Regions from separate parts of the Blautia sp. MCC283 genome, predicted to be linked through region 3. Evidence: riboswitches for the same ligand, from Rfam matches in the RefSeq annotation. Region 3 holds a riboswitch; each other region holds the start of a gene.
The links. Region 3 has a riboswitch for cobalamin ahead of nikB (nickel ABC transporter permease). Riboswitches for the same ligand answer to the same signal wherever they lie in the genome.

Region 1: linked by a shared signal. The riboswitch ahead of GPK81_RS01105 (sirohydrochlorin cobaltochelatase) and the one ahead of nikB (nickel ABC transporter permease) in region 3 are both predicted to bind cobalamin.
Region 2: linked by a shared signal. The riboswitch ahead of GPK81_RS01170 (cysteine-rich small domain-containing protein) and the one ahead of nikB (nickel ABC transporter permease) in region 3 are both predicted to bind cobalamin.
Region 4: linked by a shared signal. The riboswitch ahead of GPK81_RS01415 (leucine-rich repeat domain-containing protein) and the one ahead of nikB (nickel ABC transporter permease) in region 3 are both predicted to bind cobalamin.

What each region holds. Positions count from the first base shown of each region.
Region 1 is NZ_WQQB01000004.1:44,223-47,722, reverse strand. Features, by position in the region: gene GPK81_RS01105 (sirohydrochlorin cobaltochelatase) at 83-1,387, opposite strand; cobalamin riboswitch at 1,544-1,719, opposite strand; gene GPK81_RS01100 (NAD(P)/FAD-dependent oxidoreductase) at 1,972-3,351, opposite strand; gene GPK81_RS01095 (DNA internalization-related competence protein ComEC/Rec2) at 3,473-3,500, opposite strand, start outside.
Region 2 is NZ_WQQB01000004.1:60,430-63,929, forward strand. Features, by position in the region: gene GPK81_RS01165 (C40 family peptidase) at 259-1,743, shown strand; cobalamin riboswitch at 1,907-2,109, shown strand; gene GPK81_RS01170 (cysteine-rich small domain-containing protein) at 2,376-2,681, shown strand; gene GPK81_RS01175 (phosphatase) at 2,831-3,500, opposite strand, start outside.
Region 3 is NZ_WQQB01000028.1:39,766-43,265, forward strand. Features, by position in the region: gene nikC (nickel transporter permease) at 1-299, opposite strand, end outside; gene nikB (nickel ABC transporter permease) at 300-1,238, opposite strand; cobalamin riboswitch at 1,428-1,617, opposite strand; gene GPK81_RS09620 (M14 family metallopeptidase) at 1,906-2,865, opposite strand; gene hisIE (bifunctional phosphoribosyl-AMP cyclohydrolase/phosphoribosyl-ATP diphosphatase HisIE) at 2,961-3,500, opposite strand, start outside.
Region 4 is NZ_WQQB01000005.1:8,791-12,290, forward strand. Features, by position in the region: gene GPK81_RS17815 (DUF4430 domain-containing protein) at 1-540, opposite strand, end outside; cobalamin riboswitch at 863-1,054, shown strand; gene GPK81_RS01415 (leucine-rich repeat domain-containing protein) at 1,148-1,975, shown strand; gene GPK81_RS01420 (DUF4430 domain-containing protein) at 2,055-3,500, opposite strand, start outside.

The DNA of each region.
Region 1 (3,500 bases), on a different contig from region 3:
GAAGACAGTCTTCCTGATCTTTCCGGGCAGTTACATGGATTTCTTATAGGTATCTGAGCTCACTCAGATCGTTTCATATTTATTATTCTGCGGAATCCTCAGCGGAATCAGCCTCTGTATCTGCTGCTGCGTCAGAATCTGCGGACTCATCTGTGCTTCCGATGGAGTCGATAGCTGCTTTTGTATGATCTACATAAAGCTGCTCAACAGCCTCGATACGTCCAAGACCTGCGATCTGTGTATCAACATTCTCGAAGTTTCCGGATGCTACAAACTGGCTCTTCCAGGAATCCTCATCATCACCGGCCATATCGTTGTTTGCATGGTCTCCGGCAACAACCATCAGCGGACGAAGAACAACGTTCTTGTATCCTGCCTCTTTTACCTTCTCGATAACCTTGTCGCAGGCTGTATCTTCCGGTTTACCCTCTACAGTACCGATGAATGCGTTCTTGAATCCAAGGTTTTCCATCTGTGTCTGCATCTGATCGTATGTAATGTTAGCTGTATGAGATGTTCCATGTCCCATGAATACGAATGCTGTGCCAGCCTCAGCTGCTGCATCCATGCTGTCAAATCCGGCTTCTTTGCAAGCCTCATCTGTGATTGCCTGAGCAACGGCTTTCTTGTCATCGTTGATCACGGTTGCATCGTCTCCAACCTCACCGAGCATTGGCTCTGCGATAGCTACAGACTCGAATTTATCTTTATAGCCATTGATCGCTTCTGTCATCTCATCGTACTCAGCACCATGCATCAGATGAGTAGGCTGTACAACCAGATTCTTAACACCATTCTCTACTGCACGGTCAAGAGCCTGCTGCATGTTATCGATCACTTCATCATCTCTTGCCTCTACATGGTTGATGATGATCTGTGCTGTAAATGCTCTTCTTACAGACCAGTCCGGATAAGCTTCTGCAAGAGCATCCTCGATTCCTTTGACATCCTCTGCACGGCTGTCATTGAAGGAAGTACCAAAGCTTACTACCAGAAGCTCGTTCTCACCGATCTCATCCTGGTTACGTGGATCGTCTTTGGAAGCGTCTCCTGTGTCACGTCCGAAGTAATCCGGATCAGCGTTCTCGCCCTCTACCAGTTCTTTCTGAGCGTCTGTCAGAGCATCCCATGCTTCTTTAGCTGCCTTGCAGTCCTCATCTGTTGTGTCAGTTCTCTCCTGAACATAGATCTTGTCGATCAGAGCTGCTACATTGTCAGCTGCTTTCTGGTCTTCATCAGAAGCCTCTGTGGTATCAGCTGCCTCAGTACTCTCATCTGCGCTCTCTTCTGTAGCGGAATCATCTGCTGCCATTGCTGTTGTAGCTGCACCCATAGAGCATGTCATGGAAACTGCGAGCATCAGAGCTAACATTGTTTTTCTTTTCATTTCTTATCGTCCTCTTTTCATGTATTTCCAGAATACTGATATGTACAAAAAAACGGCTGCTTTCTGCGGCCGCCTGCTCACACACGATTCTCTCGCAATACACATAAAAAGAAGTTCTGTATTGTTATTGAGAATACAGATTCGTAGACCGCGAATCCTGGATCTCACAATAAGGCAGTTCTCCTGACTTGGTTCCACACTGCTTTCCCTTCCCGGTTTCCCAGTGGTATTTAAAAACAGCTCCCCGTTCACAGTGACGGTATCGTTCCGGATTCTCACCGGATTCTCTTTTGCACATCCGACTGGACGCAACCTTATTGCCATAACATTTGTACATATTCGATTTTACCTGGTTACTTATTCTTTTACCACAAAATCACAAAATTGTCAAGATTGCTGTCGGACGAATCATGGTGCTTCCCCTGCATCTGTCAGTTATTTTCAACATACTCCTTTCAATATTCATGCACATTATGCATGGTTTTATATGATTTATGTTTTTTATTTATGGTACAGTGATTTCCTACAACATAAAAGCAGCCCCTTTCCGCCATCACTGTGACAGCAGAAAAGGGCCGCTCATATTATTTACTGAAGTACTCCTGCTCAAGGTATCTGGCTACATAGATACCGCTGGCGGATGCATGGGAAAGAGAATGTGTCACACCGCTGCAGTCTCCGATAACAAAGAGACCTTTGTGGCAGGTTTCCAGATTCTCATCGATCTCAACTTCCATGTTGTAGAATTTAACCTCAACACCATAAAGCAGAGTATCGTCATCTGCTGTTCCAGGTGCGATCTTATCCAGAGCATAGATCATCTCGATGATTCCATCCAGGATACGCTTCGGCATAACAAGGCTTAAGTCTCCCGGTGTTGCGGAAAGAGTCGGTGTTACGAAGCTCTCCTCAATACGTGCTTTTGTGCTTCGTCTTCCACGGATCAGATCTCCGAAACGCTGTACCATAACACCACCGCCAAGCATGTTGGAAAGTCTTGCGATGCTCTCACCATATCCGTTGCTGTCATGGAACGGCTCTGAGAAATGTTTGGATACCAGAAGCGCAAAATTTGTATTGTTGGTGTGTTTTGCAGGATCTTCATAGCTGTGGCCGTTTACTGTGATGATTCCATTGGTGTTCTCATTAACCACAACACCTCTCGGGTTCATACAGAAAGTACGGACCATATCCTCAAACTTCTCGGTTCTGTAAACGATCTTGCTCTCGTAAAGCTCATCGGTCAGACGGCTGAACACCTCTGCCGGAAGCTCCACACGGACACCGATATCCACACGGTTGGAAAGTGTGGGGATCTTAAGATCTGTACATACAGTCTCCATCCATTTACTTCCGCTTCGTCCCGCGGAGATGATGCAGTAAGTTCCCTCGTAACGCTCATCACCTACAACAACTGCATAGCCGTCTTCTGTTTTCTCCACTTTGTCAACGGACGCGTCAAAATAGAAATCTACATGGGCTTTCATCTTGTCATAGAGATTCTGAAGTACTACATAGTTGATATCCGTTCCCAGGTGGCGGACAGATGCATCCAGAAGATGCAGGCCGTTCTGAAGACAAAGCTTACGGATCTCACTGTTTGTGGTGGAATAAAGCTTGGTTCCCTCTCCACCATGCATCAGATTCAGTTTATCTACATATTCCATCAGTTCTGTGGCTGTATCCTTGCCAATATGCTGATACAGCGTTCCGCCAAACTGATTGGTGATATTATATTTTCCATCGGAGAAAGCGCCTGCACCGCCAAATCCTTTCATGATCGCACATGTTTTACAGTGGATACAAGATTTTACTTTCTTTCCGTCAATAGGACATTTTCTTTTTTCCAGAGGATGGCCGGCTTCAAAAACCGCGATCTTTTTCTCCGGATCATTATTCATCAGCTCATAGGCTGCAAAGATTCCTCCAGGACCTGCTCCTACGATCAGTACGTCATATTTCATAAATAAAAACTCCTTATCTTGTGTTGCCTGTTTTCAATGTTTCGTTTTCGCACAAACCCTGTCTATTCTACAACAAGTGTTTGTAAAAGTCACCTGTTTTTTCGGTTTTGAAAAAAATTTTTCAGTCCTTCCGGAACCTGTGGATCTTA
Region 2 (3,500 bases), on a different contig from region 3:
ACCGAAAATGCAAGGTTCTCTCTTTTTTAATGTCAAAATAATTAATAAATGTTACAAAGTTTTAAACTAATTGATAGAAAAACCTTGCAATCCAAATAACACTGTGTTAATATATAAAAAGATTGGAACAAGATATTGCAGAAATATTACATGAACTGCTGAGAATGAAATAACAGCAGAGACAAGTAAACAAACGACAGACACAGAGAACTGTCGGATAAATCAGAATTCAGAATCAGATTGCGAGGGTGAACAGTCATGAAGAAAAGAATATTATGTCTGACACTGGCGCTCATCATCAGCGGAGCACAGGTAGTCAGCGTAAGCGCAACAAGAGAAGATGAGGCAGCACTTCAGCAGGAAATGGATGCAACCAATGAACAGCTGAATGCGACTTATTCCAGATTGGATGATCTTTCCGCACAGAAATCACAGATTGAAGGCGAAATTTCCACTCTTGATGCCAATCTTGTAAACGTGATGGTTTCAATCCAGACACTGGAGGGAGACATCTCTAATAAAGAAGCTGATATTGCTTCTACCCAGACGAACCTTGAGAAGGCTAAGAATGCCAAGACCAAGCAGTATGAGGCAATGAAGAAGCGTATTCAGTATCTCTATGAGAAAGGTGGAGATGATGCATGGTTCCAGATGATGCTTAATGCAGAGAACCTGTCAGATCTTCTCACGAAAGCTGAGTACACACAGAAGACATATGAACAGGACAGAAAGAGCCTTGAGAAGTATTCCAATACCATTCAGCAGGTTGCCAACCTGGAAGCTCAGTATACACAGGAGAAGGCAGAACTTGAGGGAATGAAGCAGGAGTACGAGGCTGAGTCACAGAATCTGCAGGTACAGCTGGATGAGAAGCGTGCCACATCTGCGGATTATGATAATGAGATCGCTTATGCACAGCAGCAGGCTACAGACTATGCGAACCTTCTTGCAGAGCAGACAGCAGAGCTTCAGCGTCTGGAGGCAGAGCGTATCGCGGCAGAAGAGGAAGCGAGACGTCAGGCAGAAGCAGAAGCAGCTGCAAGAGCACAGGCAGAGGCAGAAGCACAGGCCCGTGCAGAAGCAGAAGCACAGGCGCAGCAGGATGAAGAAGCTGACAGCGAAGAAGATGTGCAGTATGATGAGAACGGTGATGAGATCGTAAATACAGACGAGGACGCTGCTGAAGATGATACTGAGTATGTGGATGAAGATACAGACACAGCAGATGGAGAGAACGATGATACTCAGTATGATGAAGACGGTAATGCCATAACAGGCGATGAAACAGAAGATACCAACACAGACGATGCAGAAGCCAATACAGACGAGGATTATGATAACAGCGGAGATACTTCCGAAGATACTTCTTCTGACAGTGGAAGCTCTTCTTCCTACAGTGGCTCAGGTTCTTCTGTTGTAGATTATGCGACACAGTTTGTTGGAAATCCATACGTATGGGGCGGAACAAGCCTTACCAATGGTGCAGACTGCTCCGGTTTTGTACAGAGTGTATATGCCAACTTTGGCGTAAGCCTTCCGAGAACTTCCTATGAGCAGCAGAATGCAGGTACTGAGGTATCTTATGCAGATGCCCAGCCAGGAGATCTGATCTGCTATGGTGGACATGTGGCTATTTACATGGGCAATGGACAGATCGTACATGCATCCAATTCTCAGGATGGTATTAAGATCAGTAACGATGCGACATACAGAACGATTGTTTCTGTAAGACGTCTTGTATAATCACGAACCATATAAAATTTATTAAGATGAAGATATTGAACAGCCTGGCGGCATATTCCGCCAGGCTGTTTCTTATAAGGAAACAGTGAATTTATATCAAAAAAATCTGAAACAGTATTGACATATAATTAACAGGGTGTTATTATAATGTCAGTATAATTCCATATTGAACATAGCAAGTGCTGAGGGCATCTGACAGTCATGGATTATCAGAAGCCAGCAGAAAAGGGAATCAGGTGAGAAACCTGAGCGATCCGGTCACTGTAACGGAGGAGCGAATCTCAGAATCCATTGTACCTATGTATGAGAAGGAGAGACGAGCCATGATCCCGGAGCCAGGAAACCTGCTTGTTATGGCGAGGTTAAACTTCCGTGTAAAGTGTAACAACCATTTCAGGGACTCCGCACCCCTGGGACGTTGTCTACTTTTTTACGAGAGTAGGCATTTTTTTATGGAATGCGCCTGTTCATATGAATTATACATGATTAAATGGCAGGCGATACTACTCCGGATACATTCGTTCCCTCCGCGCACTCATGAACGGATTATATTTCTACCCCGGGGTGGGATCGCTACCTCTTTTTTTACGGAAAAATTAAGAGAGTGCATGATCCGGGAGGAGATAAGAACCATGGAGAAACCATATTGGGAGGGAAAAGAATATTCCTATTTCAGCCACAAAAAATGCGAGTATTTTCCATGCCATAAAGGAGCAGATCCGGAAAATTTTAACTGCCTGTTCTGTTATTGTCCGCTGTATGCACTGGGAGATAAATGCGGTGGTAATTTCCATTTTACGGAAAGCGGAATCAAGGACTGCACTGCGTGTAAACTTCCTCACAGAAGAGAGAATTATGGATATATCACAGGAAAATATCAGGAACTTGCGGATATGATAAGAAAGCAGAGAGAGAATTCTCAGGCAGATGAGAAATGATAATAAAGAAAATATAATATAACCCGAAATAATAAGCTAGCTCGGACACATGGTAAAATGTGTCCGAGCTGGCTTTTTTGGTTGTGAGTCAAACATGAATGTGTATTCGGATACATTTTATGTATATTCGATCTTACTGTTTTACCAGATCATCTGGTCTGCAGAAATACCTTCAATCTTGGAAGCTGATTGTTCAGAATCAGCTGTTCCGGGAACATGGCCTGATGAACAAATTCAGCAGCACAGGTAAAATCACCGATGTGTTCCGGACCGTGACTGTCACTGGAGAGCAGCAGCGGCAGATGATATTTGCGGCAGCAGCGGAGAATCTCATAACAGTTTTCTCTGGTATCACCACGGTAGCCATATGGAGCCAGGGAAGCTTCGTTAATTTCAAAGATTGTTCCGGTTTCTCTGGCAGTTCGGGCAAGAACATCATAATTTACCGGATAATGGGTGTTGTCGCTGTGACCGAGGATTTTGACACAGGGATTCTTCATGACATTGACAAAAGCTTCTGTGTTCTCGTCTCTGGTACCGGGACGGTAGTTCCAGGTATGCATGCTTGCAATGGCATAATCAAGTTTGCATAATAATTCCTGATCCAGATCTACAGTTCCCTTCCGGTCCAGAATATTCAGTTCGATTCCGTAGAGCAGATCTACTCCGAAATGTTTTTTCGGAGAATAGGTAAGGCTGCGGAAATAGGAGGAAGTTCCGGCTGCCAGAGTGCCGGGACCGTGATCAGTGATCCCGAGAAGCCGGAGACCTTTCTCGGCAGCTGCGCGTGCCATGTTTGTGATGGTACATTCCGTGCCG
Region 3 (3,500 bases):
CCGGCGATAACTCCTAAAAATGTACCGATCACAAAGATCACCGCAACCAGACATAAGGTCATGATCAGAGAGGTTCTTGTTCCGAAGATAACACGGGAAAGAAGATCTCGTCCAAGCTTATCCGTTCCGAACGGATGAGCGGAGCTTGGCTCCTGCAGTGATTCGGTCATAACTGCATCCAACGGATCATATGGAGAAAGCTGCGGTGCAAAGATCGCAACACCGATCACCACGAGACCCAGAATAAAGAAAAGAGTGAACTGTTTATTTTCTTTGAATGTTCGTAATACCTTTTTCAATTATCTATCCTCCTTAAGTCTTGGATCGAGATAAGTATAGGACAGATCCACAAGCAGGTTGATGCACATGTACAGGATCGCGATCCAGAGTACATAGCCCTGTACAAGAGGATAGTCACGACAGGAAATTGCCTTTACTGCCATATTTCCCATTCCAGGCCAGTTGTAAATGATCTCTACAACTGCAGTACCTCCCAGAAGACTTCCAAGGGAAAGCCCCAGCAGTGTTACCAGCGGAAGCATTACATTAGGAAGAACGTGTTTCCAGAGAATGACGCTTTCCTTGATCCCACGCATTCTTGCACCTGTGACATAATCCTGGTGAAGTTCCTCCAGTACTGCACTTCTTACCTGTCTGGTATACTTTGCAGACATGGCAAGTGCAAGTGTCAGCGCCGGAAGGATCATGGATTTAAAATCTGTACTGCCTCCGGCAACATTGATCCAGCGAAGCTGAACACCAAAGATGCTGAGAAGGATCAGGCCCAGCCAGAAGCTTGGAACAGATACTCCCACAAAGGTAATTCCTCTTACAAAATAATCCGGGAATTTGTTCTGATATACAGCGGCCAGTATTCCAAGCGGTATGGAAATAATGACCATCATCAGAAGTGCCAGCAACGACATCCTCAGCGTCGGCCAGAAACAGGATACCAGTTTATCCGTTACCGGCATTTTGAAAGAATAGGACTGTCCCATATCTCCTGTTACAACACCTTTCAGCCAGGAACCATACTGCACAAGAAATGGCTGGTCAAGGCCGAGATCATGTCTTGTCTGTTCCAGAAGTTCCGGTGTTGGAAGATTACCACACTCTGTCAACATGATCTCCGCAGGATCACCAGGTGACAGGTAGGTCAGTCCAAATGTGAAAAAGCTGATTCCAAATAATACAATGATAATCTGGAGAAATCTTTTTCCTACTTGTTTCTTTGTCACGTTTTACTCCTTTCCTCATTTGATGTGATTTTTAGCATAGCCGTTTCAACTTATATAAGATAATAATAACTATAATGGGATTCTTTATATGCAGAAAATGCATGGAATTTTAGAAATACGCACGAAAAAAGCCCGTGACGAAATACGGGCACACACAAAAAAACTTGCTTCCTATCTTCCGTAAGAATCATCTTAAAACAATTACAAGCAGGTCTCCTGACTCAGGCTCCTCACCCTCAGACACCTTCCCGGCCCTATTTCTCACGCACCCGGCCAGTGGTATTTTATCTGAGGATTCCCCATTACAGTGACGGGATCGTACCGGATTTACACCGGTTTCCCTATTAATCCTCTCGGAACTTGCAACGACTGATGTAAAAATCAGCAAATGCTGTTAAATTACGGATTTATTATATGATAAATCTATTGCTGTTGTCCATAGAAAAATGTTGTATTTTTAGAATATTTATCAATTTTGTCAAAGCTGTTTGAATTGTACATATACCCCGTTAGGTATTTAACAACTGAGTTTATCCGATTTGTCAAAAAAATACGGATTTTACGCGTTTGTTTTTACAAATAGAACAACAAACGGTAAAATCCGGTTTTCTTATCGTTTCTATAGGAATTGAATAAAACAATTTTTGGTGGAAAAGCTCTGCGAATATCAGGTCAGCGTCTCTGTGATCGCTGCATAGGCGATCATCGGTCCGTCCTCAATAATATTCAGGCTGGCTGTCTGATAAAGTACAACTCCATTTTCTGTTGCAATGGATGTATAAAGCAGGTTTCCGTAGTAATCTCTCAGTTCACCCAGGTCTTCTCCTTTAAAGAAGTACTCTCCAGGCTTTTTGGATGGATACCAGCATCCGGTATATGGTGCATATTCATATACCACATTTTCCAGAAGCATCTGACGGTAATGTTTCAGTCCGTGACATTTCTTCCCCTGAAGATGAAACACAAGATGACGGACGTCTCTTTTGTCCTGTTCCACTTCCTCCCAGGTCCAGTAACTGTGTCCGCCCCTCTCGATGAGAATGCTTGGAATTCCAAGAGAAGAAGCATAATTATAGGCACCACCTGTAGCAGTTGTAGAGCGGACCACATATTTGACACCGATATGTCTTGCCATATGTAAGGACTTCTCTGCCGTCTCTTCATCTACAACCCCTACATAATAAACATATGGATGAAGCTGCTCATATCCGTCTCCGCTGTGCAGATCAATATAATAATCCGTTATGGAAAAAAGTTTCGTCACCATGGTATAGGCAATGCGGTCTGCAGCTGTCCCCTCAGGATCTCCCGGGAAAACACGGTTCAGATTCTTACCATCTTCATAGACCATACTCATGGTACGATGTTCAAATCCACTGACATTGACCAGCGGAATGATGATCACATTTCCCTTCAGTTCCTCCGGCTGAAATTCTTTCGCAAGTTCCATCGCCGCCTGTATTCCTACATACTCGGCGCTGTGTACTCCTGCTGTGATCAGGATCGTCGGTCCGTCTTCCACCCCGCAGATCACAGTCGCCGGCATCGCCATGCCGCATCCTGTGATCTCAATCTTACCTTGTGCTTTTTCTCCTTTTTCGATCACCCAGTCATCAATTTTGATCATTGGCTGTTTCCCTTTCCCTTTTTCTTATATTTCCGCACTTTGTTCCGATAAGTATACCATGCCTAACCAAAATTGTATATGTCTTTTTTTTAATTCTATCTTTTTGCCAGTTCTCTGGTGATCTCTTCCCAGCTGACACCTTTTTCCACCATCAGTACCATCATGTGATAGAGAAAATCTGAGATCTCATACTTGATCTCTTCTTTATCCGGATTTTTGGCGGCAATGACGATCTCTGTACATTCTTCACCGACTTTTTTCAGGATCTTGTCAATTCCCTTATCAAAAAGATAATTGGTATAGGAACCTTCCTTCGGATTCGCTTTCCGGTCTGTGATCACATCGTACACATTCTGGAATACGTGGAGTGGATTGGTATCATCGTACTCTTTCTTCATCAGTGGTTTGAAGAAACAGGTACGGTTTCCTGTATGGCAGGCAGCCCCCACCTGATCCACCTTGGCAAGGATCGTATCATTGTCACAGTCAATGGTAAGGGATTTTACATACTGTACATGTCCGGATGTCAGGCCTTTTGTCCAGAGTTCATTCCGGCTGCGGCTCCAGTATGTCATTTTTCCCAGTTTCAGTGTAGTATCAAAAGCCAGTTCATTCATATAGGCCAGCATCAGCAC
Region 4 (3,500 bases), on a different contig from region 3:
GGCTGTTACGGTTGTGGTTTTTCCGTCCGCTCCGGCCAGTTCCACTTCATCCTTAAATACATACACAGCGCCGCTTCCGGACTGTGCGCTTACGGAAAAGACTCCTGTCTCAAAGGTAAGCGTATTTTCATCAAGAGCGATCTCTGCTTTTCCCACAGAATCCGTAAGATCCGCAAAAACCTCTCCCTGATCCGCAGTAAGTTTCAAATTGTTTTTTTCTACGGATTCCGCAGTAAGTTTCGTATTTGCGTTAAGTGAAAGTGTATTGTTTTCTCCGGCTGAAAGCTCCGCTGTGGTTCCGTTCTTCGTCTCAAGAATATCTCCGGCTCTCAATGCCACATTTTTTTCCAGGCCGTAGCCCACACCGTTTCTCTGAATATTGGCCACACCTTTTACGTTCTTTGTCATAAGAACGCTGTCCGATCCTTTATCAAACCATCCTTTCAGATTTCCCACTGCCATCACTCCGCATCCGGCAATGACCAGGATCAGTACTACCATGATCACATTAAACAGCGTCTTTTTCCTCTTACTTTCCATTCTTCCTCCTTTTCTCTGCACAAAAAAAGCAACAAAAAAGGTAACGGAAAATAATCCCTCTTTTCCAAGGGGATTCCATTACCTGATAGATGTTCCTATGCGCAAACCAATGCTTCTACCTTACATGAAAGAAAAACCGCCCGCCGACTGTACGGCATCGCACTTACATGTACAGGAATCACACCTGTTTGCACGTCTTTCTTTTCTATGAAATTTTATACTGAAATTATAGTTTATTTCCTCTTGTCTGTCAAACGAAAACCCGGAAAACAATTGTATCTGTCCTTTTTCTGTGATATAATAATCAGACACCCAAAAATATTAAATATAGACGTTTTCAAGTTCCGGTTTTTTCCTGCAGAAAACCGGATTAAAAGGGAATAAGGTGAGAATCCTCAACAGACGTGCTACTGTATTTGCTTAGTTTATCCGTGAACCATTGTACTTTATCGTATGAGAAGGGGATAAACGTGACTGCATAAGTCAGGAGATCTGCTTGGAAATACTGCCGGCTATTACACGTATGATAAATAAATGGAGAATTCTTTTTTGACATCGTATCTGCCTGTGATGCGGTGTCTTTTTTTATGTTAAAGGAGACTTTTTTATGTCAGGTACTTATTACAGATCCAGTCGTGTCATTTCCAAAAACAACGCAAGAAACTATCTTTCCTCAAATGTAAAGATCCCTGCGCCAATTGAATATATCGCGTCGGAAGCTTTTCAGAAAAAGACCAAGATCTCCTCTGTCTGTTTTCCGGACACGCTTAAAAATATCGGCGCCAGAACCTTTCAGGGCTGCACTCTTCTGAAAGAAGTATTGCTTCCCACCCAGGTGGAAAATATGGGATCCAACGTATTTTCTCAATGTAATTCCCTGAAAAAAGTCATTCTTCCTCAGGCACTTTCTTCTATCCCGAGAGCCGCCTTTCAGGAGAACCGAAAGCTTGGATGTGTGATCTTTCCCCATGATTCACAGATTTCCCGGATCCGCTCCGAAGCTTTTTCACAGTGTACCTCCCTGGAATCCCTTCAGCTGTCTTCCGCACTTACCCTCATCGAGGACCGTGCTTTTTACCGCTGTAAAAATCTCCGTTCCGTGGATTTCCCGGAAGGTCTGAAACGTATCGGAAAAGAGGCTTTTTATTTTTGTGCCATAGAAGAACTTCATCTTCCCCAGTCCCTGGAATTTTTGGACGAAAGCGCATTTTTTAAGTGTATGAATCTTACTTATGTCTGTCTTCCCACAAATATCCATTATATCGGCAAATGGGTATTCCACGGATGTAACCGTATGAAATATCTGGAGATCCGACACGATCCCGATTTTATCGGGCCATGGATCATCAACCGTGCCTGTACCATCCGGTGTTATAAAGGTTCCAAAGTAGATGAGTATTGTAAGGAATTTGATTTTAAAGTTGAATATTTATGATCAAATGATCAAAAGCGGCATTTTTTCACATTTCATTCTGTGAAAAAATGCCGCTTTTATTTTTCAGGGGATAACAGCTTTATTTAACTGTTACCTTGCATGTTACTTTTTTGCTTCCGCTCTTTACGGTGATCACTGCTGTTCCTGCTTTTTTTGCTGTGATCACACCTGTGCTGCTTACGGTTGCCACGTTCTTATTGGAAGAAGTGTAAGTAATCTTCTCACCGGATGTGAACGGTGTACGTACCGGTTTCAGGGTTGTCTTTGCTCCTTTTTTCAGAGTAAGGGCAGATTTTACACCTGTGATCTTTGTTGTTTTTACTGTAGATTTCTGAACAGTTACTGTGATATAAGCTTTCTTTCCGCTCTTTAAGGTTACGGAAACTTTTGCTGTACCAGCTGTTTTTCCGGCTTTGATCACACCTTTGCTGCTTACAGTTACGATTTTTTTGTTGGTAGTTCCCCATGCCTTTACAGCATCACCGTTGGCAAGTCCTGTTACTTTCACTCTGGATGTGGACTGATTTACTTTCAGAGTGATCTTTGTTGCGTTCAGTTTCAGGGTTGGAGTCAGTTTTTTGCCGTAAGGTCTGGTTGTCTTTGTTTTATAACCGCATTTGGAGCAGACTTTTGTCTGTACTGCCGGTTTGAATACGGTTGCTTTTGTTGTTGTTTTCCAGGTGTAAGTATGTCTTGTCTTCGGGATACTTACTGTCTTTGTTGCGCCGCAGACTGTACAGGTATATGTTTTCACACCTGCTGTTGTACAGGTAGCTGCTTTTGTTACTTTACCTTTGTCATAGGTATGTGCTGCATATCCGTTCTTTCTCTCATTGCTGGAGATGTTGCACCAGGAATTTTCGTTTTTGGAATTTGCACATTCATGCCAGTGGGCGTTTTTGTCAAATGTCCATGCTGTCTCCCAGACATGATTCTCTTCTTCCGGATAGTAGTCTGTGTAATGAAGAACGATCTGGTCATTGTTCTTTACTTCCTGCTCGGAAACTCCAAGATCCGGATAAGAGCCGTTTAATGTATACATCCATCCGCTGTATTTTCCGTTTGTAAACTCGCCAAGTGTAACATCACCTTTTGTGATGGACGCAATGTAGTTTCCGGATGGATTCTCGCATGTCATGTTGTTGGCAAGTAATGCTGCGTCAATGACATCTTTTGCCGTAGAGCCTTCTACAACGGTATACTCACTCTGCTCCAGCCAGGTCTCCAGATTTCCTGCATAGTAGGTATGATACTGATGATCTTTATCACTGTCGTGAACCTGGTCACCTAAGATCGTAAGGGAAACTTTGATCTTCGGCACTACCAGTTTGGTAAGCTTATCTGCATCTGCACCGAGAGGATCATCGGTACGGTTATGCTGTGCTTTCGTTGCACCGGAAATACTTGGTCTTCCGTTTTCTGAATTGTAATAAGTTACGCCTTCCACAGGTGTGGGATTTGCATAATTTGTATCAACGAAATCGATCGCTCCGATTCCTTTTACATCTTTACAGGTATACTCATT